One region of the Azospirillum agricola genome, then DNA from elsewhere that is predicted to be linked to it. Evidence: predicted binding sites of a transcription regulator. Region 1 holds the regulator's gene; each other region holds the start of a gene.
The links. The regulator PhoB, encoded in region 1, activates phosphate uptake and scavenging genes when phosphate is short. The targets are predictions, from matches to a motif close to TNTCATAAAACTGTCA.

Region 1 (7,740 bases):
CCCTCCTATCATGGCTTCTACGTCGCGCTGTGGGCCGGCCTGCCGGCCCTGTTCCTGTTCGTGCTGTGGACCGCGTCGGAAGGCTGGCTGATCATGCAGATGGTCCTGGCCTCCCTGCCCGCGCGCCTGACGACGGGCGACACCCAGAGCCTCAGCCTGCTCAAGGCCGACATCCTCAACATCGCCCACGGCATCTCGACGGGCCGCGAGTCCGACCCCGACGTCGCCGCCGCCGCCAAGCACTACAACGCGCTGCACGCCATCAGCGGCTGGAGCCTGCTGGTCATCGGCGCCAGCCTCGCGGCGCTCGGGCTGGCCTACGGGCGCCAGCACATCGGCCCGGATCTCCGCGCCCGCAACCGGGTGGAGCGGGTCGTCAGCATCGCGCTGATCGTCTGCTCGATGGTCGCCATCCTGACCACCGTCGGCATCGTGCTGTCGCTGCTGTTCGAGGCGCTGCGCTTCTTCTCCGCCGTGTCGCCGCTGGAGTTCCTGTTCGGCACCCACTGGAGCCCGCAGATGGCGATGCGCGCCGACCAGGTCGGCTCGTCGGGCTCCTTCGGCGCCATCCCGCTGTTCGCCGGCACGCTGCTGATCACCGTGATCGCCATGGTCGTCGCCGTGCCGATCGGGCTGATGTCCGCCATCTACATGTCGGAATACGCCAACCCGACTGTCCGCACCTGGCTGAAGCCGATCCTGGAAATTCTGGCCGGCATCCCGACCGTGGTCTACGGCTTCTTCGCCGCCCTGACCATGGCGCCCTTCGTGCGCACAATGGGTCAGAATCTCGGCCTCGACGTCAGCTCGGAATCGGCGCTGTCGGCCGGCATCGTCATGGGCGTGATGATCATCCCCTTCGTCAGCTCGCTGTCGGACGACGTCATCAACGCGGTGCCGCAGTCCCTGCGCGACGGCTCCTACGGCCTGGGCGCCACCAAGTCGGAGACGATCCGCCAGGTCGTGCTGCCCGCCGCCCTGCCCGGCATCGTCGCCGCGGTGATGCTGGCGGTCAGCCGCGCCATCGGCGAGACGATGATCGTGACGATGGCCGCCGGCCTCACCGCCAACCTGACGGCCAACCCGCTGGAGGCGGTCACCACGGTGACGACGCAGATCGCCACGCTGCTGGTCGGCGACCAGGAGTTCGACAGCCCCAAGACGCTGTCGGCCTTCGGCCTCGGCCTCGTGCTGTTCCTCGTCACGCTCTCCCTCAACATGGTCGCCCTGCGGGTGGTCCAGAAGTATCGAGAGAAATATGACTGATCTCGTGCAACAGGATACGCGGGCCATGTCCGTCACCGCCGCCAAATCCCATTACCAGAGCGAGGCCTTTGCCCGCCGGCTGCGCGCCCGCTACGCCGCCGAGCGGAACTTCAAGATCGCCGGCATCGCCGCCATCGCCATCGCCTCGCTGATGCTGGTGGTCCTGCTCAGCTCGATCGTCACCAAGGGCTACACCGCCTTCTGGCAGGCCCAGGTCCGCGTCGAGGTGGCCTTCGACAAGGCGCAGGTCGAGGAGCGCAACTACACCGCCATCCTGCGCCAGGGGCTCTACGCGCAGTTCCCGGAGATCACCGAGCGCAGTGCGCGCCGCACGCTGAACGAGCTGCTGTCGTCGGGCGCGCCCTATGAGCTGGAAGCGATGGTGACGCGCGACCCGTCGATCGTCGGCACCACCCGGACCGTCTGGGTGCGCGCGGACGACGAGGTCGACCAGTTCGTGAAGGGCTACTTCACCCGCAGCGGGCCGGAGTCCGAGCGCCGGCTGAACGACGCCAAGATCGCCGCGGTCGACGCGCTGGTCGCCAAGGGCGCGCTGGTGCAGAGCTTCAACACCACCCTGTTCAGCGCCGGCGACAGCCGCGAGGCCGAGCAGGCGGGCATCTGGGGCGCCATCGTCGGCTCGCTGCTGACGCTGCTGGTCACCATGTCGCTGTCGGTTCCCATCGGCATCGCCGCGGCGGTCTACCTGGAGGAGTTCGCGCCGAAGAACAAGTGGACCGACCTGATCGAGGTCAACATCAACAACCTCGCCGCCGTGCCGTCGATCATCTTCGGCCTGCTCGGCCTGGCGGTGTTCCTCGGCTTCTTCGGCCTGCCGCGCTCGGCGCCGCTGGTCGGCGGTCTGGTGATGGCGCTGATGACCCTGCCGGTCATCATCATCTCGGCCCGCGTCGCGCTCAAGTCGGTGCCGCCCTCGATCCGCGAGGCCGCGCTGGGCATCGGCGCCTCGCCCTTGCAGACGGTGACGCACCATGTGCTGCCGCTGGCGATGCCCGGCATCCTGACCGGCACCATCATCGGCATGGCCCGCGCGCTCGGCGAGACGGCGCCGCTGCTGATGATCGGCATGGTCGCCTTCATCGTCGACATCCCGCACGGCTGGACCGACAGCGCCACCGTGCTGCCGGTGCAGATCTACATGTGGGCCGACAGTCCCGAGCGCGCCTTCACGGAGCGCACCTCGGCGGCGATCATGATCCTGCTCGGCTTCCTGATCCTGATGAACGGGTTGGCCGTTTTCCTGCGCAAGAAATTCGAGAGGCGGTGGTAAGCCATGAGCGTCCATACCCAGACCCACACCGGCGCCCCGGCCGCCGTGCGCTCGGCCCCGGCCGTGCCGAACAAGATGATCGCCCGCGACGTCAAGGTGTTCTACGGGGCCAAGCAGGCGCTGAAGGGCATCAACGTCGAGATTCAGGAAAACAAGGTGCTGGCGCTGATCGGCCCGTCGGGCTGCGGCAAGTCGACCTTCCTGCGCTGTCTCAACCGGATGAACGACACCATCGAGAACTGCCGGGTCGAGGGACTGATCGCGCTCGACGGCGAGGACATCTACGGCAAGTCGATCGACGCCGTGCAGCTCCGCGCCCGCGTCGGCATGGTGTTCCAGAAGCCGAACCCCTTCCCCAAGTCGATCTACGACAACATCGCCTACGGCCCGCGCATCCACGGCATGGCGTCGGGCCGCGACGAGCTGGACGAGGTGGTCGAGAAGTCGCTCCAGCGCGCCGGCCTGTGGAACGAGGTGAAGGACCGCCTGCGCGAGCCCGGCACCGGCCTGTCCGGCGGCCAGCAGCAGCGCCTGTGCATCGCCCGCGCCATCGCCGTCAGCCCCGAGGTGATCCTGATGGACGAGCCCTGCTCGGCGCTCGACCCCATCGCGACCGCCCACATCGAGGAACTGATCGACGAGCTGCGCGAGAACTTCACCATCGTCATCGTCACCCACAACATGCAGCAGGCGGCCCGCGTCTCGCAGAAGACCGCCTTCTTCCATCTGGGCGACATGGTGGAGTGCGACGACACCGAGGAGATCTTCACCAACCCGCGCGACGAGCGCACCCAGGGCTACATCACCGGCCGCTACGGCTGATTCTTTGCGTGTCCCTCTCCCGCCCCGGGAGAGGGCGCAGAGTCGACGGCCGCAGGCCGGACGAGCGCCGAAGGCGATCGTAGGTGGCGCGCGGTCGCGAGACTTGCGAGCGACCTCGGGGCCCACCGCGAAGCGGTGGGAAGGGTGAGGGGCGATCGGGCGTGCGGTTCGATCCATGCCACCGATAGCCCCTCACCCTCCCCGCTCCGTGGGTCCCCTCCTTCTCCCGGGGCGGGAGAGGGCGTTCCAGGCGGACTTGAAGTTGTCGTGTTGAAGGAAGCGAAGATGCTGGGTAATGTCGAGCCGCGCGCAGTGAACGGAGCCACCATGAACGCGGCGTTGAAGCCGCTCGCCCTCGTCGTCGAGGACGAGGCCGACATCGTTACCCTGCTGAAGTACAATCTGGAAAAAGAGGGTTTCCGCGTCGCCACCGCCACCGACGGCGAGGAAGCCCTGCTGCTGGCCGGGGAGCAGACCCCGCACATCGTCCTGCTCGACTGGATGCTGCCGCTGATGAGCGGGCTGGAGGTCTGCCGCCAGCTCCGCCGCAACGCCAAGACCCGCGACATCCCGATCATCATGCTGACGGCGCGCGGGGAAGAGGGCGACCGGGTGCGCGGTCTGAACTCCGGCGCCGACGACTACATCACCAAGCCCTTCTCACCGACCGAGCTGGTCGCCCGCATGCGCGCGGTGCTGCGCCGCGCCTCGCCGGGGATGACCGACGAAACGCTCCAGTTCGCCGACGTGACGATGGATCTGGCGGCCCACCGCGTGCGGCGCAACGGCCGCGACGTGCATCTCGGCCCGACCGAATTCCGCCTGCTGCGCCATTTCATGCAGCATCCGGGGCGGGTCTTCTCGCGCGAGCAGCTTCTCGATCTGGTGTGGGGCCACGACGTCTATGTCGAGCCGCGCACCGTCGACGTCCACATCCGCCGCCTGCGCAAGGCGATGAACGAGGAGACCGAGCTGGACCTGATCCGCACCGTGCGGTCGGCCGGCTACGCGCTCGACACCAAGACGGTGTGAGGGGCGGCGGGAAACCCCGCCTCCCATCCTTACGTGATCGCGTCCAGCGCATCGTTGCTCAGGCCGCCCGGCACGATGGTCAGCGGGATGCGCAGCTTTCCCAGCCCCCGCCCGGTGTAGTAGGACACCAGCGGCCCCGGCCCCTCCGGGTCGGTGCCGGCGGCCAGCACCAGGATGGAGATGCTCGGCTCCTCGGCGATCAGGGCCAGCACCTCCTCGTGCGGGTTGCCCTCGCGGACGTAGAGCGCCGGCAGGGTGCCGGTGAGCTGGTTGACCTCGCGGGCCAGCTTCTGGAGCATCAGCTCGGCCTCGTTGCGCTGCTCCTCGCGGATCAGGTTCTCCACCGCCAGCCAATGCTGCATCTCGCCCTGCTCCAGCACGGTCAGCAGGGCCACCTTGCCGCCCGACTTGCGGGCGCGCAGGCAGGCGTAGCGCAGCGCCACCTTCAGCTCCGGGCTGTCGTCGACGACGACCAGGAAGATGCGCACCGGCGGCGGCGAGGTCGGCGGCGAGGTTTCGGTCGTCTCGGTCATCTCAACCCCCCTTGGTTCTTTTGTCGTTCACACGCGGCGGAAGGCGGCGCCCGCCGCCCAGCCGGCCGCGACCGCGCCGACCACCGCGGCCACCCCGTAGACGACCGGACGGTGGCGGGCGATGTCGTAGAGTTCGGCGCTGAAGCCGATCTTCGACACCACCAGCGGCGTGGTCTGGGCGCTCACCACCTCGCCGTTGCGGATCAGCAGCGCCTCGACATTGTACAACCCCGTCGGGACGTTGGCTGGAAAATAGATGTTGGTGCGGAACAGCCGGTCGCCCAGGAAGGCGACCTGCCCGAAGGTCAGGGCGTAGAGGCCGGCGCGCTGCTTGTTGCGGATCAGGGCGGCGCGGAAGGCCGCCAGCTCGTCGGGCTCCAGCGTCTCGCGCGGGCCGAGCTGGAGCTGCGGCAGGCCGATCTGGTGGCGCTCCAGCACCGGGCGACCGACGAGCTGGTCGAGCGGCCGGCTGGTCGCCACCGTGTAGAAGCTGGGGACCTGCTCGAAGCGCACGCTGTCGGTGTTGATCCACATGCCGGCGATCCGCTCCTTGCGGCGGACGGTGGCGGGCACGCGCGGGCCGGTGACGACGATGGCGACGTCGCCCGCCCCGTCGGTGGTGCCGAACAGCACGACCTCGGTTCCGGTGAAGCCGGTGGTGATGGCGATCAGGTGGCTCGACAGGTCGGCGACGAGCTGCTGGGCCCACACGGTGGCCGCCAGCGTGCCGCCCAGCAGCAGCCCGCCCAGCGCCGCCGCCCCCTGGACCAGACGACGTTTCGACAGCGAAACCATCACGTCATTCCCGAGGTCAGGGTGAAGAGATCCTCCGGCCGGGCGAAGAGATCCCAGGCCAGCTTCAGCGCCACCGCGACGACGATGCAGGACAGCAGCAGCCGGGCCTGCTCGCCGCGCAGCCGGCTTCCCATCTTGGTGCCGGACTGGGCGCCGGTGACGCCGCCGATCAGCAGCAGCAGGGCCAGCATGGCGTCGACCGTCTGGTTGGTGGCGGCCTGCAACAGGGTGGCGGCGGCGGTGGTGAAGATGATCTGGAACAGCGAGGTGCCGGCCACCAGACCCGCCGGCATGTTCAGCAGATAGATCATCGCCGGCACCAGCAGGAAGCCGCCGCCGATGCCCATGATCGCCACCAGCATGCCGCCGACCAGCCCGATCCCCGCCGGCAGCAGCGCCGAGATGTAGAGCTTGGAGCGCTGGAACCGCATCTTGAAGGGCAGGCCGTGCAGCCAGATGTGGCGGTGCAGCTTGCCGCGCCTTGCGGTGGGGGCGCGGCGCCGGATGAGGGCGCGGCTGCTCTCCACCAGCATCATGCCGCCGATGGTGCCGAGGAAGAAGACGTAGGACAGGGTGATGGCGATGTCGATCTGGCCGAGCCGCTGGAGGATCGCGAAGATCCAGACGCCGAGCGCCGTGCCGACCACGCCGCCGGCCAGCATCACCACCCCCAGCTTGACGTCGACGTTGCCGCGCCGCCAGTGGGCCAGCACGCCCGACACGCTGGCGGCGACGAGCTGGTTGGCCTGGGTGCCGACCGCGACGGCCGGCGGCACGCCGATGAAGATCAGCAGCGGCGTCATCAGGAAGCCGCCGCCGACCCCGAACATGCCCGACAGGAAGCCGACCAGCCACCCCATGCCGAGCACCAGCAGCGCGTTGACCGACATCTCGGCGATCGGCAGATAGACTTGCATGGGAGGGGATCGCCGGCCAGGAAAGGTGGGGCAGCTTACCCGACCCGGCCGGCCGGCGGAAGCCGGGTCGACGCCGCGCGGTCGGGGCGCCGCGGTCAGCGCCCGGAGGAGACGCGGGCCATGGCGCCGGCGGAGGCGTTGAAGCTCTTCATGAAGCCGCCCTTGTCGGGAAAGGCGCGGTCGGCCTCGCGCCGCGCGGCGTCGAGGTCGGTGGCGTGGATGATCAGCCGGTTGGCCTGGAACCAGACCGGGTTGACCGCGCGTCCGACGGCGCGCGCGCTGGCGCTGTCGAAGCTGACCTCGGCCCGGAAGGGCCGGACGCCGGGTCCGGGCTGGCCCAGGCGGTGGAGGAAGCTGGGAGGCGCGCCCTCCGTCCTGGCGATCTCGCGCTGTGTCTGCCGCAGGGTCTGCTCGGCGATGGAGAGGCGCTTTTCGGCGTCCTCCACCTTGCGGCGGACCTCCTGGAGGGCTTCGTTCTCCAACGTCCACCGCTCGTGCAGGGGGGTGAGCGCCCGGCGCGCCTGGTCCAGCCCGGCCATGGCCTCCCAGCCGCGACGGACGCCGAGCAAGGCGAGCTGCGCCGTCATCCCGAGCATCGCCGCGACCGGCAGGACCGCTCCGAAAAATCCTTCGATCGTCATCGCCTCCTCCTGGCATGCCGCTTGCTGCCGTTCCCTCATCCGGGCACGGGAGCAGCAAGGATCATGCCGGCCGCGGCGCTGCCGGGGCCGTCGCGGAAGCGGCCCGTCGCCGGAGACGCCACGGTTTTGGAGTGCCCGTCATGAACGCCGCCCTCGGTCGCGTGGATCTGATGGTTCCGGTGCTGGAAACGCTGCTGCTCCTGGCCTGTCTGGCCTGGATCCTGGCCTCGGCCGCGCGCGCCGCGCGCCATGTCCTGATGGTCCAGCGCCGCCGCGCCGTGCTCGACAAGCGCCACGCCGATCTGGAGCGCGACCTCAGCAGCGTCCGCCGCTCGGTGCGCCAGCAGGACGGGGCGTTGCGTCACCTGGAAAAGGCGCTGGCCGACAAGCAGGAGGAGGTCGAGGCGGCGCAGACGCGGCTGAACGCGCTGCGCGGCGAGGGG
Region 2 (7,740 bases), 1.5 Mb from region 1:
GCGCGGCGCAGAGCCTGTCCTGCGCGAAGCCGGCAAGCGCGGTGGACCGCACGCTCTGCGCCAGCGCCGACCTGAGGATCGCCGCCGAGGATGTCGCGGCGGCGTTGCGCGACACGCTGGCCAACACGCCGCTGGCCGAGCGCGATCCCGTCACGCGCGGCCAGCAGGCGTTCCTGGCGGAGCGTGACCGGCTGTGCGCCGACCGCTCCGGCCTCGCCGCCTGCCGCCAGTCCTACGAGAAGCGCGTCGCCGACCTCCAGGCGCAGAACAGCGCCGCGCAGAAGAAGCTGGCCGCCGTCGCCGCCGGGATTCCCAGGGATCCGAAGGCCGCCGCCGCCGCCCTGCAACGCTACGACGGCGCCGCCGCCAAGGCATGGCAGGTCTATCTGCTTCAGTCGGGCCTGCTTCAGTCGGGCCAAACCCAGGCCGCCGACCGCGAGGCGACGGTGCGCGCCCTGGTCGCCTCGGTGATCGACAAGGATCTGCCGCCCGACCCGGAGTTGAAGGAGGAAATGCGCAACCTCGGCGATGTGGCGACGGCGCCCCTCGGCACGGCGCTTCTGTTCCTGCGCCATGTCCTGTCGACCACCGAGATGGAGGCGCCCTGCTTCCTCTTCACCCGGCACGGCCAGCCGGCCTTCGAGGCGTTCGGCCCCTTCTGGGGCAACAGCCGCGACGCCTCCCCCGCCCTGTGCGAACCGCCCTCCTCCCTCTACGACCTGCCGGAATGGCAGCGGATCGAGGCGCGCCTCGCGCCCGCCGTCGATCCCGCCCTGGAGGAGCGCGGCAGCATCCGCGAAGGCTACGAACGGCAGTTCGCGGTCGACAACCTGCAAGCCTCGCTGGTCCCCGGCACCCTGCTGGAATCGCCCCATTCGCCGGAGGCCCGCAAGGCCGCCGAACAGCGCAAGGCGACGGTGACCGCCTTTCGGAGCTGGAGCGACTTCGCGGTCTGGCCGGAGGCCGACTACAAGGCGGTCGTCGCCGCCCTGCCCGCCGCCCAGGCCGCGACGGCGCGGATCTACCGGGAGAAGTTCGGCCTGAACCAGCAGACGGCCGATCAGGCCGCCCGCGCCGCCGCCGACCGCTTCATCGCCGCCCGGCTGGGCCTGCTGATGCCGGACGACTGATCCGGAGCGGCCGGACCGGCCACCGGCAATTCGGTCACCGTCTATTCGGCCGCCTGCGGGCGCATCGGCTGGGCGATGTCGCCCTTGCGGTTCAGCGCCTTGGCCAACGCGTCGACACGGCGCTGCACCGCCTCGCCCGACGGTACGGTCCCGTCGTCGGGCAGGGTCAGCACCAGACGCTCGCCGACGACCTTCAGGCTGGTCCGCTCCAGCAGCGCGGTGGCGCCGCCCGACAGCGTGTGCGCCAGCCGCAGCGCCAGCCCGAGCACCAGCGCCTTCAGCCCCTGCCCTTCGCTCAGCAGCGAGCGGGCGCCCAGAGTCTGCGGTGATTCGACGGTGCCGGCGTAGCGGGCGTAGGCGGCCAGCGCCAGGAAGGCCCGCTCGTCATGGTCGAGCGCCGGGAACGGGTAGCGCAGGATGCGCAGGAAGGCGTGCTCGGCGCGGTAGTCGGGATGCTCGGCCCAGCCGACGTCGCTCAGCAGGCAGGCGGCGTGGCGCAGCCGGGTGGCGTTGTCGTCCTCGCCGGCGAACAGCCCGGCGGTCCAGTCCAGCAGCAGCGACGGGTCGCCCATCCGCACGAAACGCTGCGCCCAGTCCGCGGCCGAGGCCAGCAGCGGATCCACGCGCCGGCCTTCCGGCGTCAGCAGCGAATAGAGATGCCCCTCGCGCAGGCCATAGGCGGAGAACACCACCCTGGACGGCTGGGCCGCGCGCAGCAGCCGCTCGAACACCAGCGCCGCGAAGGGCAGCGTGTCGAGCCGCCGCCGCGAGCCCGACAGCTTCTCCAGCGACGAGCGGCTCTGCCGGCCCATCAGGGCCGCGAACTCCCGCGCCTCGCCGGCCGGCATGCTGTAATGGTGGATGATGTGCAGCGGGTGGTTGCTCTGCTCCATGTGCAGCTTGGCGATGGCGCGCCAGCTTCCGCCCACCGGGTAGAAGGGCCGTCCCTTGGCCTTGCCGAGCCAGGGCAGCGATTCCAGACGCTGGTCGATCAGCCGGATCAGCCCGTTCTGGCGCGTCACCCCGGTTTCCATCAGCCGCAGCGGGCCGAGCGGCAGGGTGACCTGCTCGCCGATGGCGCCGCGGTCGAGCGACACCAGCTCCAGGCTGCCGCCGCCGAGGTCGCCGACCAGCCCGTCGGCCTCCGGCGTGCCGGACAGCACGCCCATCGCCGAGAGCCGGGCCTCCTCCTCGCCGCTGATGACGCGGACGGTCAGGCCGGTCGACCGCTCCACCCGTTCGACGAAGGCGGCGCCGTCGCGGGCGTCGCGGACCGCCGCCGTGGCGATCACGTCCAGCCTCGCCACCCGCATGCCGGCGGCGAGGCGGGCGAAGCGCTCCAGCGCGGTCAGCCCCTGGGCAACGCCGTCCGGGTTGAGGTTGCCGGTCTTCTCCACCCCGCGCCCGAGGCCGCACAGCACCTTCTCGTTGAACAGCGCCAGCGGCGACCGGATCAGCCCGTCATAAACGACCAGCCGGATCGAGTTCGACCCGATGTCGATCACCGCGACCCGGCCGCCCGAGTTTCCAAGGGCCAAATCCCCGCCGGCGCCTTCGGCCGGTGAGACCGTGCGATTGTCCATCCCCATCGTCGTCGACTCCGTCACCCGAACCTCAGGACACCGTACGCAACATCAAACGCGGAGGCGTCTTTTTGTTGCTCAGGGCGCTTCCCCGGCCCGACAGGCTGGGGTTGGTCATGAAGTAATTGTGGACGCTGAAGGCGTCCGGACCAGCCTTGATGCGGTGGTACACGCCGTCGGGGCCGAGCTTCCAGGTGCTGGCGTCGTCCTTCAGGTTGGCGACCATGATCTGGTCGAGCACCTGCTCGTGCACGGTCGGATTCTCGATGGGGATCAGCGTCTCGATCCGGCGGTCGAGGTTGCGGGTCATCCAGTCGGCCGAGGAGATGAACAGCTTGGCCTGCGGGCTGGGCAGCCCGTGGCCGTTGCCGAAGCAGATCACCCGGCCATGCTCCAGGAAGCGTCCGACGATGCTGCGCACCCGGATGTTCTCCGACAGGCCCGGCACGCCCGGCCGCAGGCAGCAGATGCCGCGGATCACCATGTCGATCTGCACGCCGGCCTGCGACGCCTTGTAAAGCTGGTCGATGATGGTCGGATCGACCAGCGAGTTCAGCTTCACCCAGATGGCGGCCGGCCGCCCGGCGGCGGCGTGGGCCATCTCCGCCTGGATCAGCTCGGCCAGCCGCTGGCGCAGCGTGATCGGGGCGATGGCGATCTTCTCCAGCACCTTGGGCGTGGCGTAGCCGGTCATGAAGTTGAACATCACCGCCGCGTCGTGGCAGAGCGCCGGGTCGCAGGTGAAGAATGACAGGTCGGTGTAGATCTTGGCGGTGATCGGGTGGTAGTTGCCGGTCCCGAAATGCACGTAGCTGCGCAGCGCCTTCTTCTCGCGCCGCACCACCATCGACACCTTGGCGTGGGTCTTGAGATCGACGAAGCCGTAGACCACCTGGGCGCCGGCGCGTTCCAGGTCGCGGGCCCAGCGGATGTTGGCCTCCTCGTCGAAGCGGGCCTTCAGCTCGACCAGCGCGGTCACCGACTTGCCGGCCTCGGCCGCCTCGATCAGGGCGGCGACGATCGGGCTGTCCTTGCTGGTGCGGTAGAGCGTCTGCTTGATGGCGACGACCTGCGGGTCGCGCGCCGCCTGCCGGACGAACTGCACCACCACGTCGAAGCTCTCGTACGGGTGGTGGACCACCAGATCCTTGTGGCGGATCGCCGCGAAGCAGTCGCCGCCGAAGTCGCGGATGCGCTCGGGGAAGCGCGCGTTGAAGGGGCGGAAGACCAGATCCGGCCGCTCGTCGACGATCAGGTTCTTGGTGTCGGTCAGGCCGATCAGCCCGTCGAGGCTGAAGACGTCCTCGCTGACGACGTTCAGTTCATGCCGCAGGAACTCGCGCAGGTCGGCGGCCATGCCGCTGTCGGTCTCCAGCCGGATCACGCTGCCGCGCCGGCGGCGCTTCAGCGCCGTCTCGAAGGTGCGGACCAGATCCTCGGCCTCCTCCTCGATCTCGATCTCGCTGTCGCGCAGCACCCGGAAGACGCCGTTGCCCTTGACCTGGAACGGAGGGAACAGGCGGTCGATGAACAGCATCACCACCTTCTCCAGCTGGACGAAGCGGATGTCCGAGCCGGGCAGACGGATGAAGCGCTCGATCTGCGAGGGCAGCGGCACCAGCGCGTCGATGTGGCGCCCCTTCACCGGGTCGTGCAGCTGGAGCGCCAGCGAGAAGCCCAGGTTGGGCAGGAAGGGGAAGGGGTGGGCCGGATCGACGGCGATCGGCGTCAGGATCGGGAAGATGTCGTCGAGGAACTTGGCCTCCAGCCAGTCCTTCTCGCCCTCGGTCAGCTCGTCGGGGTCGGCGACGGTGATGTTGGCCTCGCGCAGGTCGCCCTTCAGCGAGCGCCACATCGCCTGCTGGCTCGCCATCAGCTCGACGATGCGCTGTTTCACCGCACTCAGCTGCTGGGCCGGGGTGAGGTTTTCCGGGCTGGGAGTCTTCACTCCGGCCGCCACCTGCCCCTTCAGGCCGGCGACTCGGACCATGTAGAACTCGTCCAGGTTGCTGGCCGAGATCGACAGGAACCGCAGCCGTTCCAACAGCGGGTGGTTCGGATTTTCAGCTTCGTCCAGGACCCGCTGGTTGAAGGCCAGCCACGACAGTTCGCGATTGATGAAGCGCTCCGGCGCGGTGGCTTCGATGCAGACCGTTTCGAGATCCTGGAGATTGGTCACGGCACCCTCTGAGGTTCGTCAGCCGCCCCCGCCCCGGACGGGCGAGGGGATGCAAAGATGGCGGACAAGTCTATCCCATCTGCGTTACGGTTTCAGGACTCCTGTTTCGGATAAGCCCCCCCTTGCGATGAAGACCCTGTTTCTCCTTCGCCACGCCAAATCCTCCTGGGACGCTCCGGGCCTGGGCGACCACGAGCGGCCGCTCGCCCCGCGCGGCGAGAAGGCGGCGACCCTGGTCGGCCGCCATCTCGCCGCCCACCACGCGCGCGTCGATCTGGTGCTGTGCTCCACCGCCGTCCGCGCCGTGGAGACCCGCAAGCGGGTGATGGCCGCCATGGGCGTGCCCTTCCCGCCGGTGGAGCATGAGCGCGGCCTCTATCTGTGCGGCGCCCGCACCCTGCTGGAGCGGCTGCGCGACGCGCCGGATTCGGCGACCGGGCTGATGCTGGTGGCCCACAACCCGGATCTGCACGATCTGGCGCAGGAGCTGGCCGGCGACGGCCCGGCCGAGCACCGCCACGCGCTCGCCGACAAATTCCCGACCGGCGCCTGCGCCGTGCTGGTGTTCGGGGCGATGCGCTGGCGCGACCTCGATCTCGGGGCCGGGCGGCTGGCGGATTTTGTGCAGCCGCGGAAACTCTCTTAACGCGGTGCGTCCTCTTGGGGTATCCACGGATCCGGCCGCCAACGTCCGGACCGGGAGGATTTGCCGTTTGCCCCAAGCCAAGCCCGACACGGCCGCCAACAGCCAGCCCGGCGGAACCGCCTTCCGCGAGGTCGAGCTGAAGCTTCACGTCGCCCCGGCGGATCTCGCCCGCGTGGCGGCCCTGCCCGCCGTCCGCGAGCTGGCCGACGGACCGGCGGTGGTCAGCCATCTGCGCACCGTCTATTTCGACACGCCCGACCTGCGGCTGTTCGCCAACGGGGTCGCCTTCCGGGTGCGGCGCGACGGCGACCGCTTCATCCAGACGCTGAAGACCGTGAACAGCGCCACGCCCGGCGATTCGGCGGCGGTCGCGGTGCGCCGGGAATGGGAATGGGTGGTGGCCGGCGAGACGCCGGACTTCACCGTTCTGGCGGCGGAGGGGGTGGCCGGTCTGGTCCCCGCCGACGCGCGCGACGCCCTGCGTCCGCTGTTCGTCACCGAGTTCCGCCGCACCGCCGTGATGGTCCGCCCCGACGCGGCGACCACCATCGAGCTGGCGGTGGACGAGGGCCGCGTCACCGCCGGCACCGCCAGCGTGCCGATCAGCGAGGTCGAGCTGGAGCTGAAGGCCGGCCGCGTCGCCCGGCTGTTCGACCTCGCGCTGCGCCTGCAACGCGCCGTGCCGATGCGCATCGGCACGGAGAGCAAGGCGGAGCTGGGCCTGCGGCTGGTCACCGGGCGCCTGCCGCCGCCGGTCGGCTCGGAGCCGCTCGGCCTGTCTCCCGTCACCACGGTGGCGGAGGCCTACCGTCACATCGTCCGCCACGCGCTGCGCCAGTTCCTCGCCAACGAAGCCTGCGCGCTGGCCGGCGGCGACGTCGAGGGGCTGCACCGCATGCGCGTCGCGCTGCGCCGGCTGCGCATCGCCCACCGGCTGTTCGCGCCGCTGATCGGGTCGGTCGAGGCCGACCGGCTGGTCGCCGAAAGCCGGGCGATGGCCAAGCAGCTCGGCCCGGCGCGCGGCTGGGACGTGCTGCTGACCGGGGTCATCGACCCGCTGTCGGCCAACCCCAAGGCGCCGCCGGGCCTGCCGATCCTCGCCGCCGCCGCCCGCAGCGCCGGCGCCGGACCGGCCCGCCAGGCGGTCGCCGCCATCCTCGCCCCGCACGGCACCACCACCGTTCTGGGACTGGCCGCCTGGCTGGAGGACGGGCGCTGGCTGGCCAACGCCGGCAAGGACAGCCGGGCGGCGCTCGACGCCCCGGTCACGTCCGTCGCCGGCCCCTGGCTGTCGGCCCGCCTCGCCAAGCTGGGCAAGCCGGCCAAGCTGCCCGACGAGCCGAAGGAGCGCGAGAAGCTGCGCCGCCGCCTGCGCACGCTGCGCTACGTCGCCGAGTTCTTCCGCGGCCTCTACCCGGAATCCGCCACCCTGCCCTTCCTGGCGGCGCTCGATTCGCTGCTGGCGGCCCACGACGCCGACCACGACGCGGCAACCGGCCGCAAGATGCTGGCCGCCCTGCCCGGCGCCGACCCGCGGACCGTGGCGGCGGCCGTCGCCTGGATCGACCGGCAGGCCGACAAGCGGCGCAAGGCGCTGCCCGAGCTGTGGAAACGTTTTCGAGACACGCCGGTTTTCTGGACCTGACCCGCGCGCGGCGCCGTTGGGAACCGCCTGTCCGCCGCCTATATCGTCCCATCGGCCGAAGCGGGCATCGAGGAACGGGCGTAGGCACTTCGAGCCCTTCTCCCCTCGTGGGAGAAGGGTTGGGATGAGGGGGATTCGCCGCAGGCGAAAGAGAGAGTTTGCTTTGCCCCCTCACCCCACCCCCTCTCCCTCGGGGGAGAGGGGCTTTCAAAGTGCATATGGCCCCCTCACCGCCCGCATGAAGCCGCTTTCCAACCGGATCGGCTTCGAGTAAAAGAACAACCCATGAACAAGTACATCAGCGTCCGCGGCGCGCGGGAACACAACCTGAAGAACGTCGATGTGGACCTGCCGCGCGACGAACTGATCGTCATCACCGGCCTGTCGGGGTCCGGCAAGTCGTCGCTGGCCTTCGACACCATCTACGCCGAGGGGCAGCGCCGCTACGTCGAGAGCCTGTCGGCCTACGCGCGCCAGTTCCTGGAGCTGATGCAGAAGCCCGACGTCGATTCGATCGAGGGGCTGTCGCCGGCCATATCGATCGAGCAGAAGACGAC
Region 3 (7,740 bases), on a different contig from region 1:
GGGCGAGATGCGGCCGTCGGCGTTCGCCGCCGCGATCATGGCGCGGATCAGCAGAAGCGCCTTGGCGTCGCCGAGGTCGGGCTCGGGCTCCGGCGCGCCGCCGCGCAGAACCCCGGCCAGACGGTCGCCCAAGCCACCGGCAAGACCGCCGGCGGCCGATCCGCCCGAAGCACCACCAAGCGCGCCGCCCATGATGCCACCCAGGCCGAAGCGGTCGAGGATGCCTCCCAGCGGCCCGCCGACCGTCGAACCGGAAGGCGTCCCGGGGAAGGGTCCCGGTGCCGGGCCAGACGCCGACGGGTACGGACCGGGGGCGCCGCGCTGCTTCTGGCCGTCCTGATAGGCCCGGTAGGCGAGATAGGCCAGCGAGGCGAGCCCCGCCTTCTGGAACAGCCCCATGCCGCCGGCCGCCGGCGGAACACCGTGGCCGTAATGGCCCTTCTTGAACGCCTTCTTGCCCTTCTTGCCGAGAAGCAGGGGCATCGCGGCGGCGAAAGCCGGTCCCCGGCCGGTGCGGCCGGCCATCCCGTTGGCCAGGATGACGCCGAGGACTTTGCTCAGGTTGCTCATCGCTCTCTCTCCCGCTGGGTCTGGCCCGCCGGTCCTGGAGCGGTCGCCCCCCGCCACAGGACCGCCACAGGACCGGGAGCAGAAGAGATGGGGACGTTTCGGGCGGTTGAAACCCGGCGCCCCTTCAAGAGTCCTGGAGCGGATCGGCGGCGGGCTCGATCCGGTAGGCGCAGCGCCGCGCCCCGGCCAGGATGTGCTCCATGCGCCGCACGCGGGCGCCCCGCCCGATCACCGTCTGGAAGACCGACAGTTCGGCGCGGCAGAAATCCTGGCAGGCGGCGGCGGCGGCGCAGATCGGGCAGTGGTTCTCGACAAGGAACAGCGCGCCATCCGCCTCCTCCCCCCATTCCGCCATGTAGCCTTCGCGGTCGCGGATCGCGGCCAGACGCGCGACGCGGTCACCCAGCCCGGACACCCCGGCCAGTTCGGCCTCGTAGGCCGCCGTGGCGTCGGCCTCGCGCGCCGCGATCAGCGCATCGAGCGCCGGCGGCCCGAACTTCGCCTGGACGGCCTGGAGCAGTTGCACGGCCAGCTCCGCGTGGGCGTCCGGAAAGCGGTCATGCCCGGCCTCCGTCAGCTGCCAGAGCTGGGCGGGCCGCCCGACCCCGCGCGGCTGGGTCCGCGCCTCCGCCAACCCCTCCGCCGCGAGCTTGCCAAGCTGCTGGCGCGCGTTTTCCGGCGTCGTCCAGAGCGCGCGGCCAAGGTCGGCCGTGGTCTGCGGGCCACGGGTCTTCAGGAGGGTCAGCAGCCGGTCGGCCACCGGACGCGGCGACCAGCCCCCATTTTCCAAGTCAAAACTTGACATATTATCCCGCAACCAATAAACCAAGAACGCACTTGGAAATCTAGCCGTTCGGCCTGCCCGAGTCCATGGGGCATGGTTTGCGGACCGCTCTATGGATCGGTCCATGGCCGGACGGCTTCACGGTAAGGAGGAAACGATGACCGCTGCGTTCGTTCTGCCCGACCTGCCCTACGCCCCGGACGCGCTCGGGCCGGCGATGTCGCTGGAAACCATGACGCTGCATCACGGCAAGCACCACGCGGCCTATGTCGCCAAGCTCAACGAGCTGGTGCCCGGCTCGGCCTTCGCCGGGCTGCCGCTCGACGCGCTCGTCCAGAAATCCTTCGCCGACAAAGCGTCGCCGGCCATCTTCAACAACGCCGGCCAGCACTGGAACCACATCCATTTCTGGAGCTGGATGAAGCCGAACGGCGGCGGATCGGTGCCCGGCGCGCTGGAGACGCGCCTGATCGACAGCTTCGGCTCGGTCGCCGCCTTCAAGGACGGCTTCGTGAAGGAAGGGGTCGCCCAGTTCGGCTCCGGCTGGGTCTGGCTCACCGAGGAGGCGGATGGGCGGCTGGCCCTGATGCGCACGCCGAACGGCGAGAACCCGTTGGCGCACGGCCGGCACGCGCTGCTGGGCTGCGACGTCTGGGAACACGCCTATTACGTCGACTACCGCAACCGGCGTCCCGACTATCTCGCCGCCTTCCTGGACCAGCTCGTCGATTGGGACGCCGTCGCCTCGCGCCTGGGGCAGGCCCCGGCCGCCTGAGCCCGGCGAAGCGCCCGGCACGAGGTCTCCGAAGCCGGACGGTGTGTCGCACCCTGCGGCCATGGAAAGCCCGGCCGGGCTGTGCCACCCTCGCGCCGCCGCTCAGCCGCCAGCCACGGCGGGGGCGGCGGAGCGGCCCGGCGGCTTCCACTCGCCGAGGAAAGCACGCAGGGGCTCTGCGAAAGGGTGCGCCATGGAATATGACGTGATCGTGGTCGGCGGCGGTCCGACGGGTTTGGCCTTCGCGCGGTCGCTCGCCGGCAGCGGCCTGCGGCTGGCGGTGGTGGAGCGGCAGCCGCTGGACACGCTGGCCGATCCCGCGCCGGACGGGCGGGAAATCGCGCTCACCCACCGCTCGGTCGGCATCCTCGGCGACCTCGGCGCCTGGGCGCGGCTCGACCCCGCCGACATCGCGCCGTTGCGCGAGGCGCGGGTGCTCAACGGATCGTCGCGCTTCGCCCTGACCTTCGGCGGGACGGGGAGCGGCGCGGACAGGCTGGGGCAACTCGTCTCCAACCACCGCATCCGCCGCGCGCTGTTCCAGACGACCGAGGGGCAGGACGGCCTGACGCTGCTCGCCGGCCAGACCGTGACGGACGTCCGCACCGACCGGGACCGCGCCATGGTCCGCCTGTCGGACGGGCGGAGCCTGACGGCGCGGCTGCTCGTGGCATCGGATTCACGCCTTTCGGAGGTTCGCGACCGGCTCGGCATCGGGGCGTCGATCAACCGGCTCGGCCAGTCGATGATGGTCTGCCGCGTCGCCCATGACGGCGACCATGGCGGCGTCGCGACCGAATGGTTCGAGCATGGGCACACGATCGCCATGCTGCCGCTCAACGGCCGGATGTCCTCGGCGGTGCTGACGCTGCCGTCCGCCGCCATGCGGCAGATCGCCAGCCTCGATCCCGAGGCGCTCGGCGCCGAGATCACCCGGCGCTATCGCGGCCGGCTGGGAGCGATGCGCCCGGTGGAGGAGCCGCGCGTCTATCCGCTCGTCACCACCTACGCCAACCATTTCGCCGCCACCCGCGCCGCCCTGATCGGCGACACCGCGGTGGGGATGCATCCCGTCACCGCGCACGGCTTCAATTTCGGCCTCCAGGGGCAGGCGACGCTCGCCCGCCTCGTCCGCGAGGCGGCGGCGAAGGGGCGGGACATCGCGGCGCCCCTGCTGCTCCGCCGCTACGAGATGACCCACCGGCTGGCGACGCGGCCGCTCTACACCGCCACCGCCCTCCTCGTCGGTCTCTACACCAACGACCGCCCGCCCATGGCCCTCGCCCGCCACGCGGCCCTGCGCGCCGCCGCGCACCTGCCGCTGGTGCGCAGCACGGTGACCCGGATGCTGATGCAGCACTGACGGCGAGGCTTCGCCCTCCGCGTCACTCCGGAACGAGGGCGGCGGCCTCGCGGTCGCGCGCGTCGGCGCTTTGGGAAAGCCCCGCCCTCACGGCCACCCGGTCCTCGGCGCCGCGGTTCTGGCTCATCTTGCGCTTGGCCTCAATCCGGGCGATCGGCATCCGCACCCCGACGATCCCGCGCAGTTGCGCGGCGATGAAGTCGGGCGGCGCGTCGCCGACCGCCCATGGCTGCGGCCGCGCACCCTCGTGGTGGTCGGTCAACCGCGCGACGACGGCGAGCAGCCGGTCGGCGTCCTCGAAGAACTCGACCGGGCCGTGGGCATGGACCGTCACGTAGTTCCAGGTCGGAACCACCTTGCCGTCCCGGCTCTTGCCCACGTACCAGGACGGGGTGACGTAGGCGTCCGGCCCCATGAAGATCGCCAGCCCATCACCGGCCGGCGGCTCCCTCCATTGCGGATTGGCCTTCGCCACATGCCCGTAGAGCGTGCCCCACTCCCCCTCGCCCGCGTCGAGGAACAGGGGCAGCGGCGTGCACATCAATCCCCCGGCCGTGGCCGTGACCAGATTGGCGAGCCGGGCGGCGCGCATCGTCTCGTGGATGGCGGACCGGTCGGTCTCGCGGAAAGCCGGGGGTGTGTGCATTCGGGCCTCCTTGACGGGTTGGAGTATCCCTGAAAACCGGCCCGTCCGAAACAGCGGGATCGGCGCGCCGAGGGAGAAGGATGCGCCGGCAATCGCAGCCCGGCCGCTCCCGATCGGCAAACAGCGCGGATCAAGCTGGGCCGGTTACATCAAGCTGTCACGCAAACGCTCTACCATCGGTGCCAGACACGGGGGGTTGGCCGCCCCTCCGCCATCCCGACATGGCCGGCATCCGTCGCGGACGGCGCCGCGCCCGAACCGCTGGAAAGCCAGAATGTCCGATCTGTCCAATCCCTCCCGCCGGAAGGCCCTGCAACTGCTGGCCGGCGCGCCGATGCTGCCGCTCGCCGCCTCCCCGCTGCTGGCCGGGTTCGGCAGCGCCGCCATCGCCGCCACCCCGGCGGCGGGCGCGCGCTTCGCCTCCGCCTCCTTCACCGGCATGGCCGCCCCGACGCTGAGCAACCCCGCCGCCATGGCGACCACCACCGTGGGTTCCAGCCTCTCCGTGAGCTTGAGCGACGGCAGCACGCAGACCTTCAAGCTGGCCTACGAACCCTTCTTCATCACCGGCGACATGGTGTCCGACGGCAAGGGCGGCACCATCCTGGCCGGCGGCTACGTCGACATCGACGGCAAGCCGATCATCGACCGGTCGGTGCCCGGCAAGGAGCGGCAGATCTTCTCCGATTCGCCGGACGGCACCTCGCTGCTGGCGCTGCCCAACGCGACGGTTCCCGGCATCAAGGGCAAGGCGGTCTTCGCCGTCGTGCAGTTCGAATACACCACCAGCAACCAGGCCGGCGCCGACACCTACGGCACGCTGCCCTCGCCGATCGCCGTGCTGACGCTCGACCAGGATCAGACCACCGGCAAGCTGACGCTGGTCCAGTACCACAACGTCGACACCTCGAAGGTCCATGGGTTGTGGATCACCTGCGGCGCCAGCCTGTCGCCGTGGAACACCCACCTGTCCAGCGAGGAGTACGAGCCGGACGCCGCCTTCATCGAATCGAACAAGCAGTTCAAGGCCTACAGCGCCAACCTCTACGGCGACGAGACCAAGGCCAACCCCTACCATTACGGGCACCTGCCCGAGGTGACGGTCAACCCGGACGGCACCGGCTCGGTGAAGAAGCACTTCTGCATGGGCCGCATCTCGCACGAGCTGATCCAGGTGATGCCGGACAACCGCACGGCGCTGATGGGCGACGACGCGACGAACAGCGGCCTGTTCCTGTTCGTCGCCGACCGCGAGAAGGATCTGTCGTCGGGCACGCTCTACGTCGCCAGGATCGGCGAGGGCTTCTCGATCGACCCGGCCGCCGCCGGCGCCGCGCTGTCCTGGATCAAGCTCGGCCACGCCACCAGCGCCGAGATCGAGGAGATGGCCGGCAAGCTGAAGCCCGCCGACATCATGACCGTGCTGAAGGAGGATCCCAAGGACGACTCCTTCACCAGGATCTTCTTCAACGGCGCGGCCAACTGGGTGAAGCTGAAGCCCGGCATGGAGAAGGCGGCCGCCTTCCTGGAAACCCACCGCTACGCCTACCTGATGGGCGGCAGCATGGGCTTCACGAAGATGGAAGGCACCACCGTCAACATCAAGGACAAGGTCGCCTACTCCGCCCTCCAGAACATCGTCGATTCGATGGTCAAGGGTGGCAAGGGCTGGAACGCCGCCAGCGGCATCGCGCTGGAGAAGCCGCTGGTCGCCGGCGGCATCATGGCCCACGATCTGGCCGGCGGCCAGAAGGACCAGACCGGTGCCGCGATCGACAGCGAGTGGGTGCCGGTGCGCACCAAGGCCCTGCTGGTCGGCGAGGACATCCCGGCCGACGCGCTGGGCAACCTGGCCAACCCGGACAGGATCGGCAACCCGGACAACCTGAAATTCTCGGAAAAGCTGCGCACGCTGTTCATCGGCGAGGACAGCGGCAGCCACGTCAACAACTTCCTGTGGGCCTACAACGTCGACACCAAGGCGCTGTCGCGCCTGATGTCGATCCCAGCCGGCGGCGAGTCGACCGGCCTGCACGCGGTCGACGAGCTGAACGGCTGGACCTACATCATGAGCAACTTCCAGCACGCCGGCGATTGGGGCAAGACGCTGCACAGCAAGGTGCAGGCGACGCTCGATCCGCTGGTCCGGGCGAACTACAAGGACCGGTTCGGGGCCGCCGTCGGCTACCTGACCGCCGAGACCACCAGCGTCCAACTGTCGAAGGCCTGACCCTTGGCGAATCCCCTCTCCCCTCGTGGGAGAGGGGATTCGCCTTGCCTTCATCAGCGCCCTACCGCCGGATCGCCACGCCCACCGCGCGGCCGACCGCCGACGGGATGACCGAGCCGTGGGTCTCCCCGGCGAAGGACACGAACTCCACGGCCGGGCCGCGCGGCGCCAGGGCGGCCAGCCGCCCGGCCAGCTCGCGGGCGTTCTCGACCATGCGGGCCGCCCGGCGCCGCTCCTCGACAGCCGGATCCGCGGCCGGGCCGGAGGGCGAAACCAGCTCATGCTCGCCGACCGTCACCAGCAGGCTGCGCGTCGCGGCGTCGGCCGGCAGGGCGGCGGTGAAGCGGCGCTCCGATTCCAGCACGGCCCTGCCATGCCACCAGATCGACGGGCTGGCGGCGACGTAGCGCTGGAAGCCGCCGGAGCGCGTGAACAGCGCGTGCAGCACGCACAACCCGCCATAGGAATGGCCGAACAGCGTCTGGCGGGCGCGGTCGATGCGGAAGCGCCGCTCGATCTCCGGCTTCAGCTCGTTCTCGATGAAGGCAAGGAAGGCGTCGGCGCCCCCGGTCCCCTCCGGCGCCCCGGCGGCCGGTGGCGTGTAGTCCCGCGCCCGCCGCGCCAGATCGAACGGCTTGTCGGTCGGGTAGCCGATGGCGACCACCACGGCGGGGGGCGGCGCCATCGCGGCACCGCGCGCCCCGGTCACCCGCATCGCCTCCACGGCGGTGCCGAAGACGCTGTTGCCGTCGAGCAGATACAACACCGGGAAGCCTTCGGGCGGCGCTTCCACCTCCGGCCAGGCCACGAAGACGCGGTGGGGCCGCGCCGGATCGCCGCCGGCCAGCCGGTCCCACTGGGCCGTGCGGGACAGCGTCACCGCCGCCTCCGTCGCCGGCTCCATTCCCGTTTCCGGGGCGGCGCGGGCCGGAATCCCCGCCAGGGACAGGCCCGCCGCCGTGGCCGCCATCATCCGGCGCCGCGTCGGCGCGGGATCACTCATCATTTTCAACGCACTCCTGCCAGCACCATCAGCGCTTGCCCAAAATAGCAAGCGGTGGCGCCGGAGCAACGCGCGACCTTCATTTCCGGCGATCTTCTCAGATTTTTCCCGGATCGCCCGCCGCCGCGTCTCCGGCGCGGGCGAGGATGCGGCGTGCCTTGCGGGCCACCGCCTCGTCGATCATGCGGCCATCGACCACGCCGACCCCCTTGGCGCTCTCGACCAGGATTCGACGGGCCTGGGCGACGGCCTCCGCGTTCGGGGTCAGCGCGGCGTTGATCGCGGCAACCTGCCCCGGATGGATCGCCGCCTTGGCGCCGAAGCCGAGCGCCAGCGCGGCCTGCGTCTCGCGCGCCAGCCCCTCGGCGT
Region 4 (7,740 bases), 540 kb from region 1:
GAGGGCCATGTCAGCCTCGACGAGTACGCCGACGAGGGGCCCTACGGCGACCACACCGGCTACTACAACTCGGTCGAGTCCTTCCCGGTCTTCACCGTTACCGCCATGACGATGCGGCGCAACCCGATCTACCTCTCCACCTTCACCGGCCGGCCGCCCGACGAGCCCTCGGTGCTGGGCGAGGCGCTGAACGAGGTGTTCATCCCGCTGCTGATCCAGCAGTTCCCGGAGATCGTCGATTTCTGGCTCCCGCCGGAGGGATGCTCCTACCGCATCGCCGTGGTCAGCATGAAGAAGGCCTATCCGGGCCATGCCAAGCGGGTGATGATGGGCGTCTGGTCCTTCCTGCGCCAGTTCATGTACACGAAATGGGTGATCGTCGTGGACGACGACATCGACGCGCGCAGCTGGAAGGACGTGATGTGGGCGATGTCGACCCGCATGGACCCGGCGCGCGACATCACGGTGATCGAAGGCACGCCGATCGACTATCTCGACTTCGCCAGTCCCGAGTCGGGCCTCGGCGGCAAGGTCGGGCTCGACGCCACCAACAAATGGCCGCCCGAGACCAAGCGCGAGTGGGGCCAGAAGATCGCCATGGACCAGGAGGTCGTCGAGCGGGTCAGCCGCAAATGGGACCTCTACGGCCTGCCCGGCAGCGGCACGCCGATCTGGAAGTGAGCGGCGGATCGTTCTTTCATCGACAACAATCCATCGCCGAAAGAGCGGATTATCGCGATCAGGGAAACGCGTAATCTCCTCGTCAGACGAACCGCCCACCAACGGGCTCACCTGAGACGAGGAGATCACGATCATGAGCAACACCGCCGCCAACGGCATCGACAGCCGCACCGCCCCCTACGCCGCGCTGGTCCTGCGAGTCGGCCTCGGCCTGCTGTTCCTGGCCCACGGCCTGCTGCTGAAGGTGCTGACCTTCGGCTTCGCCGGCACCGTCGGCTTCTTCGAGAGCCTGGGATATCCCGGCTTCTTCGCCTATCTGGTCATCCTCGGCGAGATCGGCGGCGGCCTGTTGCTGATCGCCGGCGCGTACACCCGCTGGATTTCGCTCGCCCTGCTGCCGATCATGATCGGCGCCACCCTCCAGCATGTCGGCAACGGCTGGCTGTTCACCGCGCCGAACGGCGGCTGGGAGTTCCCCGCCTTCTGGACCGCGCTGCTGGCGGTGCAGGCCCTGCTGGGCGACGGCGCCTTCGCGGTGAAGGTCCCGGCCCTGACCGCTGGCTCGACCGCCGCCGGCCGTTCGCAGACGGCCTGACCGACCGCGAACACAACCCAAGCGGAACGGGGGAGGGGCAGAACGCCTCTTCCCCGTTCCGCGTCGGCGCCCCATTTGCTAGACAGGACGGAGACCAACCGGAGTTCCTGATGCCCGTTTCGCCGAACGACCAGCCCGAGGTCCTGAACCTGCTGGATGACCTGATCGCCAAGGCCCGCGCCGCCGGGGCGGACGCCGCCGACGCCGTTCTCTTCGACAGCGCGTCCGTGTCGCTCAGCCAGCGCCTCGGCAAGCCGGAGAAGCTGGAGCGGTCGGAGTCGGGCGATCTCGGCCTGCGGGTCTTCATCGGCAAGCGCCAGGCCATCGTCTCCTCCACCGACCGCAGCGCCACGGCGTTAGCCGAACTGGTGGAGCGCGCCGTCGCCATGGCCCGTGTCGTCCCGGAGGATCCCTTCACCGGCCTCGCCGATCCCGAACAGCTCGCCACCAGCCTGCCGACGCTCGACATCCTCGACCCCGACGAGCCGGCGACCGACATCCTGATCGAGCGCGCCCGCCGGGCCGAGGAGGCGGCGCTGGCGGTGGCCGGCGTCACCAACTCCGAGGGCGCCGACGCCGGCTGGAGCCGCTCGACCATCGCCATCGCCGCCTCGAACGGCTTCGCCGGCAGCTACGGCGTGTCGCGCCAGTCGCTGTCGGTGTCGGTGCTGGCCGGGACCGGCACGGGCATGGAGCGCGACTACGACTACGACAGCAAGGTCTACGGCAGCGACCTGCGCGACGCCGGGGAGATCGGCCGCGAGGCCGGGGAGCGGGCGGTCCGCCGCCTGAACCCGCGCCGCATGAAGAGCGGACGCTTCCCGGTGGTGTTCGACCCGCGCGCCTCGCGCGGGCTGCTCGGCCATCTGACCGGCGCCATCAGCGGGCCGAGCATCGCGCGCGGCACCAGCTTCCTGAAGGACAAGATGGGCGAGCGCATCTTCGCCGAAGGCATCACCATCGTCGACGACCCGCACGTCAAGCGCGGCCTGCGCTCCCGCCCCTTCGACGCCGAGGGCGTGGCGGTCAGCCGCCGCACCCTGATCGAGGACGGGCGGCTGACGACCTGGCTGCTCGACCTGCGCTCCGCCCGCCAGCTCGGGCTCCAGACGACCGGCCACGCCGCGCGCGGCACCTCCGGCCCGCCCGGCCCGGCCCCGGCCAACGTCTACATGACCGCCGGCACGCGCAGCCGCGCCGACATCCTGGGCGAGATCGAGGAGGGCTTCTACGTCACCGACCTGATGGGCATGGGCGTCAACGGCGTGACCGGCGACTACAGCCGGGGGGCCGGCGGCTTTTGGATCGAGAAGGGCCAGATCGCCTTCCCCGTCAACGAGATGACCATCGCCGGCAACCTCAAGGAGATGTTCCTGAACATCGAGGCCGCCGACGATCTGGAGCTGCGCTTCGGCATGGACGCGCCGACCGTGCGCATCGACGGCATGACCATCGCCGGACTGTAAACCCCCGGCATCCATGCCCCCACCCCGGCCCTCCCCCGCTTCGCAGCGGGGGTTAGGGTGGGGCAAAAATACTCAAGGCACCAGCACCGGCAGGGTCCAGCCGGCCAGCGCGATCTCCGCCGGCAGACGCGCCACGACGTCGCCGTCGCCCTGCACCGCGTCATCCGCCGGCCCCTCGATCACCACCCGCCGCGCCGTCGCCACCCGGTAATCCGGGAAACGATGCAGCCGCCCGGCGGTGACGCCCCAGACATAGCGCAGCGCGTTCCACCGTCCGCCCTTCGGGAACAGGCAGACATGCAGCTCCGGCTCGGTCAGCCGGGCGTCGGGCGCGCAGACGAAGCGCCCGCCGTAGAAATGCCCCTTGGCGACGATCACCGCCGCCACCTCCTCCGCCGCACCGCCGTCCAGCGCCACGCGGTAGCGGTGGTCCGGCCGCACCGCCAGTTGCACCAGCGTTTCCGCCACATAGGCGCCCTTGCCGACCAAGCGCTTCAGCCTCGTGTCGACGCGCTCGACCACCCGCGCGTCAAGCCCGACTCCGGCCATCATCGAAAAGACCCGTCCGTTGGCGACCGCCGGGTGAATCTCCGCCGTCCGGCCGCCGGCCAGCACTCGCGCGATCCCCTCCGCATCGGCCGGCAAGCCCAGTTCGCCGGCCAGCACGTTGGCGGTCCCCATCGCCACGATGCCGAGCGGCACCGGCCGGCCGGCGGCGGCATGGACCGCCAGCCCGTTGATCACCTCGTTGATGGTGCCGTCGCCGCCGGCCGCCACCACCGCGTCGACGCTGCCCGGCTCGACCGCGCGGGCGAAGGCCTCGGCGTCGTCGCGCCCGCCGGTGGAGCGCACCAGCACGGCGGCACCGTGCGCGCCCTCCAGCCGCTCGACCACCGCGCGCAGCCGGCGCGCGCGCCGGCCGCCGGCGACCGGGTTGTGGATCACCAGAAGCCGCCGCGCCGTCGCCGGCCGACCGAGCACACCCACCCCATCGACTGAATCCAACAACGATTCGCTCCCGTACGGCGGCGCGCAGGCGCCCTTTGTTGCAGCAACGTGACGATTCCGCGAAGAACAGATTTCAGAAATCGGACAGTTTTGTTTTTCACTGGGACAAATCAATTCCGTCCCAGATGTGGGAACCCCCAGGCATTGTCAAGACAATCGATTGCGATTATACCCGCTTCGTCTTTGAAAGACTCTGTGACGACCTGTGTCATGGCGACGACGGAGCGGATGATGGACGGCGCATACGCGGGCGGCGCGATCCTGGGCGGCGCAATTCCGGACGAGGCGGCTCCGGACGAGCCGCCGGCGGCCAAACGCTACCGCAGCATCTGGATCTCCGACGTTCATCTGGGAACGCGCGGCTGCCAGGCAGAACTTCTGCTCGATTTTCTCAAGCACAACGAGTCCGACCATCTGTTCCTGGTCGGCGACATCGTCGACGGCTGGCGGCTGAAGAAGACCTGGTACTGGCCGCAGGCGCACAACGACGTCGTGCAGAAGATCCTGCGCCGGGCGCGCAAGGGCGTCGAGGTTTATTACATCCCCGGCAACCACGACGAGGCGGCGCGCGACTATGTCGGCCTCCAGTTCGGCGGCGTGCATGTGGTGGACGAATGGATCCACACCACCGCCGACGGCCGCCGCCTGCTGATCACCCACGGCGACCGCTTCGACGCGGTGGTGCGCTACGCCAAGTGGCTGGCCCTGCTGGGCGACCACGCCTACGTCGTGCTGCTCCAGGTCAACACGGCCTTCAACTGGGCGCGGCGCAAGCTCGGTTTCCGCTACTGGTCGCTGTCGGCCTACCTGAAGCACAAGGCCAAGACCGCCGTCGAGTTCATCGGCAAGTACGAGGAAGCTCTGGGCGAGGAGGCGCGGCGCCGCAAGGTCGATGGCGTCGTCTGCGGCCACATCCACACCGCCGAAATGCGCGACATCGAAGGAATCCTCTATTGCAACGACGGCGATTGGGTCGAGTCCTGCACCGCCTTGGTCGAGCACGACAGCGGGGCACTGGAGATCATCCACTGGGCGGACGCCATGGCGCGGCGCAGCACCGCACCGAAGGCCCTGCCGGATACGGCAGCGAAGGCCCTGACGAAGGCGGCGGCGAAGGCGGCGGCGTGAACATCCTGATCGTCAGCGACGCGTGGCACCCCCAGGTCAACGGAGTCGTCCGCACCATCGGCACCGTCCGCCAGGAACTGGAGGCCATGGGCCACAGCGTCGAGGTGATCGGTCCCGACCGTTTCCGCACCCTGCCGATGCCGACATACCCGGAGATCCGGCTGGCCATCGGCGCCAGGCGGCGGCTGTGGGCGATGATCGAGGCGATGCGCCCCGACTGCATCCACATCGCCACCGAGGGGCCGCTGGGTTTCGCCGCCCGCTCCTACTGCCTGAAGCACGGCAAGCCCTTCACCACCGCCTACCACACGCGCTTCCCCGAATATCTGCGCGACCGCGCGCCGGTTCCGCTGGCGCTGTCCTACGCGGTGGTCCGCCGCTTCCACAAGCCGTCCTCGGCGGTGATGGTGGCGACCCAGACCATCGAGGACGCGCTGACCGGGCGCGGTTTCGCCAACATCCGGCGCTGGACGCGCGGCGTCGACACCACCCTGTTCCGCCCGCGCGACAAGGCGTTCCTCGACCTGCCCCGCCCGGTGTCGCTGTATGTCGGCCGCGTCGCCGTGGAGAAGAACCTGGAGGAGTTCCTCAGGCTCGACCTTCCCGGCACCAAGCTGGTGGTCGGCGACGGCCCGGCCCGCGAGGAACTCCAGCGCAAATACCCGGATGTTCACTGGGTCGGCGCCAAGCACGGCGAGGAACTGGCGCAGCACTACGCGGCGGCCGACGTCTTCGTCTTCCCGTCGCGCACCGACACCTTCGGGCTGGTTCTGCTGGAGGCGCTGGCCTCGGGTGTGCCGGTGGCCGCCTACCCGGTGCCGGGGCCGCTCGACGTGGTGAACGGCTCGGGCGCCGGCTGCCTCGACGAGGATCTCAAGCGCGCGGTGGAGACGGCGCTGACCATCCCGGCGGAGATCTGCCGCGACTACGCGCTCGGCTATTCCTGGCGCCGCTCGGCCGAGCAGTTCCTCTCCAACCTGCGGCCGTTTTCCTGAAAGGCGACGGCCTTCACTCAACCGGGCCGTCACCGCCCGGCGCGAGCCGGAGCGCATGATCCCGCACATCGGCCGGCCACCCCGCCATGTGCCGTTCCAGCCCGGCGCGGTCGCCGGCGAACAGGGCGCGCGACGCCTCCTCGAAGCCGGGCCGGTCGCCGGCCATCGCCGACAGGAATCGGTAGGCCGCCTCCCGCCGCCCGCGCGTCCGGGTCTGGCCGCCGTCGCGCCGCGACGCCTCCTCGACCAGCTTGCGCAGAGCCACCGAGGCGCCGCCTGGCTGCGCCGCCAGCCAGCCCCAATGGCGGGGCAGCAGAGTCACCTCGCGCGCGACCACCCCCAGCCGGGGCCGCCCCCGCCCGCGCGGCGCGTCCGGCGCTCCCTCCGCCGGCCCAGCCCCTGCCGCCGGGGCCGCCGGTTCGGACAGGCGCGCGAGAATGTCGGCCTCGCCGCCGCGCAGATCGAGATCGACCACGCGGCCCGTCGCGTCGTCGAACACCAGCACCGCCCCATCGGCGGCTTCCCCGGCGTGACGGTGCACGGCAACCGCCACCTTGCCCAGCGGACCGGCGGACAGGAGGCGGTCGCCGACGAAGGCGGCGCAGGGTTTGAGCAGGGCATCGGGCATGAACAGGGTTCCTTCGGTAAGTGAGCGTCCATTTATACCCGGATAATATTGACAGCGCAATTATCATCCGGGTATAAATCCGCCGTACCCTGGAGGATTGGATGAACAACGATGACAGGAAGGCCGCGGTGGCGGCCTACAAGGAACGCACCGCCGTCGCCGGCATCTACGCCCTGCGCTGCGCCGCATCGGGGCAGGTCTGGGTCGGCCACGCCCCCGACCTCGCGACCATCGGGAACCGCCTGTGGTTCACGCTGCGGACCGGAACCGCCCCTCACCGCGACCTGCAAGCGGCCTGGACCGCACACGGCGCCGACAGCTTTTCCCTGGAAACGCTGGAACGGCTGGAGGAGGAGGAGCTGCCCTTCGCCCGCAAGGCCCTGATCAGGAGGCGGTTGGCGCATTGGCGGGACCATCTGGGAGCGGCGGCGCTCTGATCACGCACCCGGCGCTGCGTTTCCGCCTCACACGCATCAAGGCGCCGTGCTAAGGTGCGGCCGGCCGCGCGGCCGGGACTCCGGCGGCGCTCTCTTTGTCACGTTCCTGTTCCGAGCCGCATGCTGCACACCCTCTACCGTGGCCTGACGACCATCGCCGGGCCGGCGGTGCGCCTCTACCTCGACCGCCGCAGCACCGACGGCAAGGAAGACCCCGCCCGCCAGGCGGAGCGGTTCGGCACGGCCTCGCGCGCGCGGCCCGGCGGAAGGCTGGCCTGGATCCACGCGGCCAGCGTCGGCGAGGCGAATTCGGTCCTCGTGCTGGTCGGCCGGCTGCTGGCCGACGCGCCCGGCCTGACCGTGCTGATGACCACCGGCACCGTCACCTCGGCGGAGCTGATGGCCCGGCGCCTGCCGGCCGGCGCCATCCACCAGTATGTGCCGGTCGACCTGCCGGCGGCGGTCGACCGTTTCCTGGACCATTGGCGCCCCGACGCGGTGCTGTGGACGGAATCGGAGATCTGGCCGAACCTGCTGGCCGGCATCCGCGCCCGCGCCATCCCGGCGGCGCTGGTCAACGCGCGGATGTCCGAACGTTCCTTCGGGCGCTGGCGCAACGCGCCGGGGCTGATCGGCTCGCTGCTCTCGACCTTCCAGGTGACGCTGGCGCAGACCGAGGGCGACGCCGACCGCCTGCGCCGGCTGGGGGCCTCCGGAGTCGCGAGCGTCGGCAACCTGAAATTCTCCGCCGAGCCCCCCCCGGCGCCGGACGCGGCGATGAACGCGCTCAGCGGCGCGCTGG

Region 2: the regulator PhoB is predicted to act here: its motif matches at 4,977-4,992, upstream of JN22_RS26705 (RNA degradosome polyphosphate kinase).
Region 3: the regulator PhoB is predicted to act here: its motif matches at 4,283-4,298, upstream of JN22_RS01250 (PhoX family protein).
Region 4: the regulator PhoB is predicted to act here: its motif matches at 3,822-3,837, upstream of JN22_RS16825 (diacylglycerol/lipid kinase family protein).

What each region holds. Positions count from the first base shown of each region.
Region 1 covers NZ_JAIFZR010000005.1:954,986-962,725, reverse strand. Annotated here, with positions in the region: gene pstC (phosphate ABC transporter permease subunit PstC) at 1-1,266, shown strand, start outside; gene pstA (phosphate ABC transporter permease PstA) at 1,259-2,557, shown strand; gene pstB (phosphate ABC transporter ATP-binding protein PstB) at 2,561-3,379, shown strand; gene phoB (phosphate regulon transcriptional regulator PhoB) at 3,707-4,411, shown strand; gene JN22_RS19475 (universal stress protein) at 4,441-4,944, opposite strand; gene JN22_RS19470 (TIGR02186 family protein) at 4,972-5,739, opposite strand; gene JN22_RS19465 (sulfite exporter TauE/SafE family protein) at 5,739-6,656, opposite strand; gene JN22_RS19460 (hypothetical protein) at 6,752-7,297, opposite strand; gene JN22_RS19455 (hypothetical protein) at 7,438-7,740, shown strand, end outside.
Region 2 covers NZ_JAIFZR010000005.1:2,463,586-2,471,325, forward strand. Annotated here, with positions in the region: gene JN22_RS26695 (lysozyme inhibitor LprI family protein) at 1-1,130, shown strand, start outside; gene ppx (exopolyphosphatase) at 1,172-2,713, opposite strand; gene JN22_RS26705 (RNA degradosome polyphosphate kinase) at 2,745-4,892, opposite strand; gene JN22_RS26710 (SixA phosphatase family protein) at 5,020-5,538, shown strand; gene JN22_RS26715 (CYTH and CHAD domain-containing protein) at 5,606-7,183, shown strand; gene uvrA (excinuclease ABC subunit UvrA) at 7,469-7,740, shown strand, end outside.
Region 3 covers NZ_JAIFZR010000001.1:301,546-309,285, forward strand. Annotated here, with positions in the region: gene JN22_RS01225 (tellurite resistance TerB family protein) at 1-570, opposite strand, end outside; gene JN22_RS01230 (helix-turn-helix transcriptional regulator) at 695-1,375, opposite strand; gene JN22_RS01235 (superoxide dismutase) at 1,512-2,129, shown strand; gene ubiM (5-demethoxyubiquinol-8 5-hydroxylase UbiM) at 2,323-3,492, shown strand; gene JN22_RS01245 (FMN-binding negative transcriptional regulator) at 3,515-4,138, opposite strand; gene JN22_RS01250 (PhoX family protein) at 4,413-6,368, shown strand; gene JN22_RS01255 (alpha/beta hydrolase) at 6,430-7,374, opposite strand; gene ripC (itaconate degradation C-C-lyase RipC) at 7,469-7,740, opposite strand, start outside.
Region 4 covers NZ_JAIFZR010000005.1:411,463-419,202, forward strand. Annotated here, with positions in the region: gene JN22_RS16810 (UbiD family decarboxylase) at 1-681, shown strand, start outside; gene JN22_RS16815 (DoxX family protein) at 815-1,276, shown strand; gene JN22_RS16820 (TldD/PmbA family protein) at 1,387-2,742, shown strand; gene JN22_RS16825 (diacylglycerol/lipid kinase family protein) at 2,815-3,747, opposite strand; gene JN22_RS16830 (UDP-2,3-diacylglucosamine diphosphatase) at 3,961-4,878, shown strand; gene JN22_RS16835 (glycosyltransferase family 4 protein) at 4,875-5,873, shown strand; gene JN22_RS16840 (DUF2239 family protein) at 5,887-6,501, opposite strand; gene JN22_RS16845 (GIY-YIG nuclease family protein) at 6,603-6,938, shown strand; gene JN22_RS16850 (3-deoxy-D-manno-octulosonic acid transferase) at 7,059-7,740, shown strand, end outside.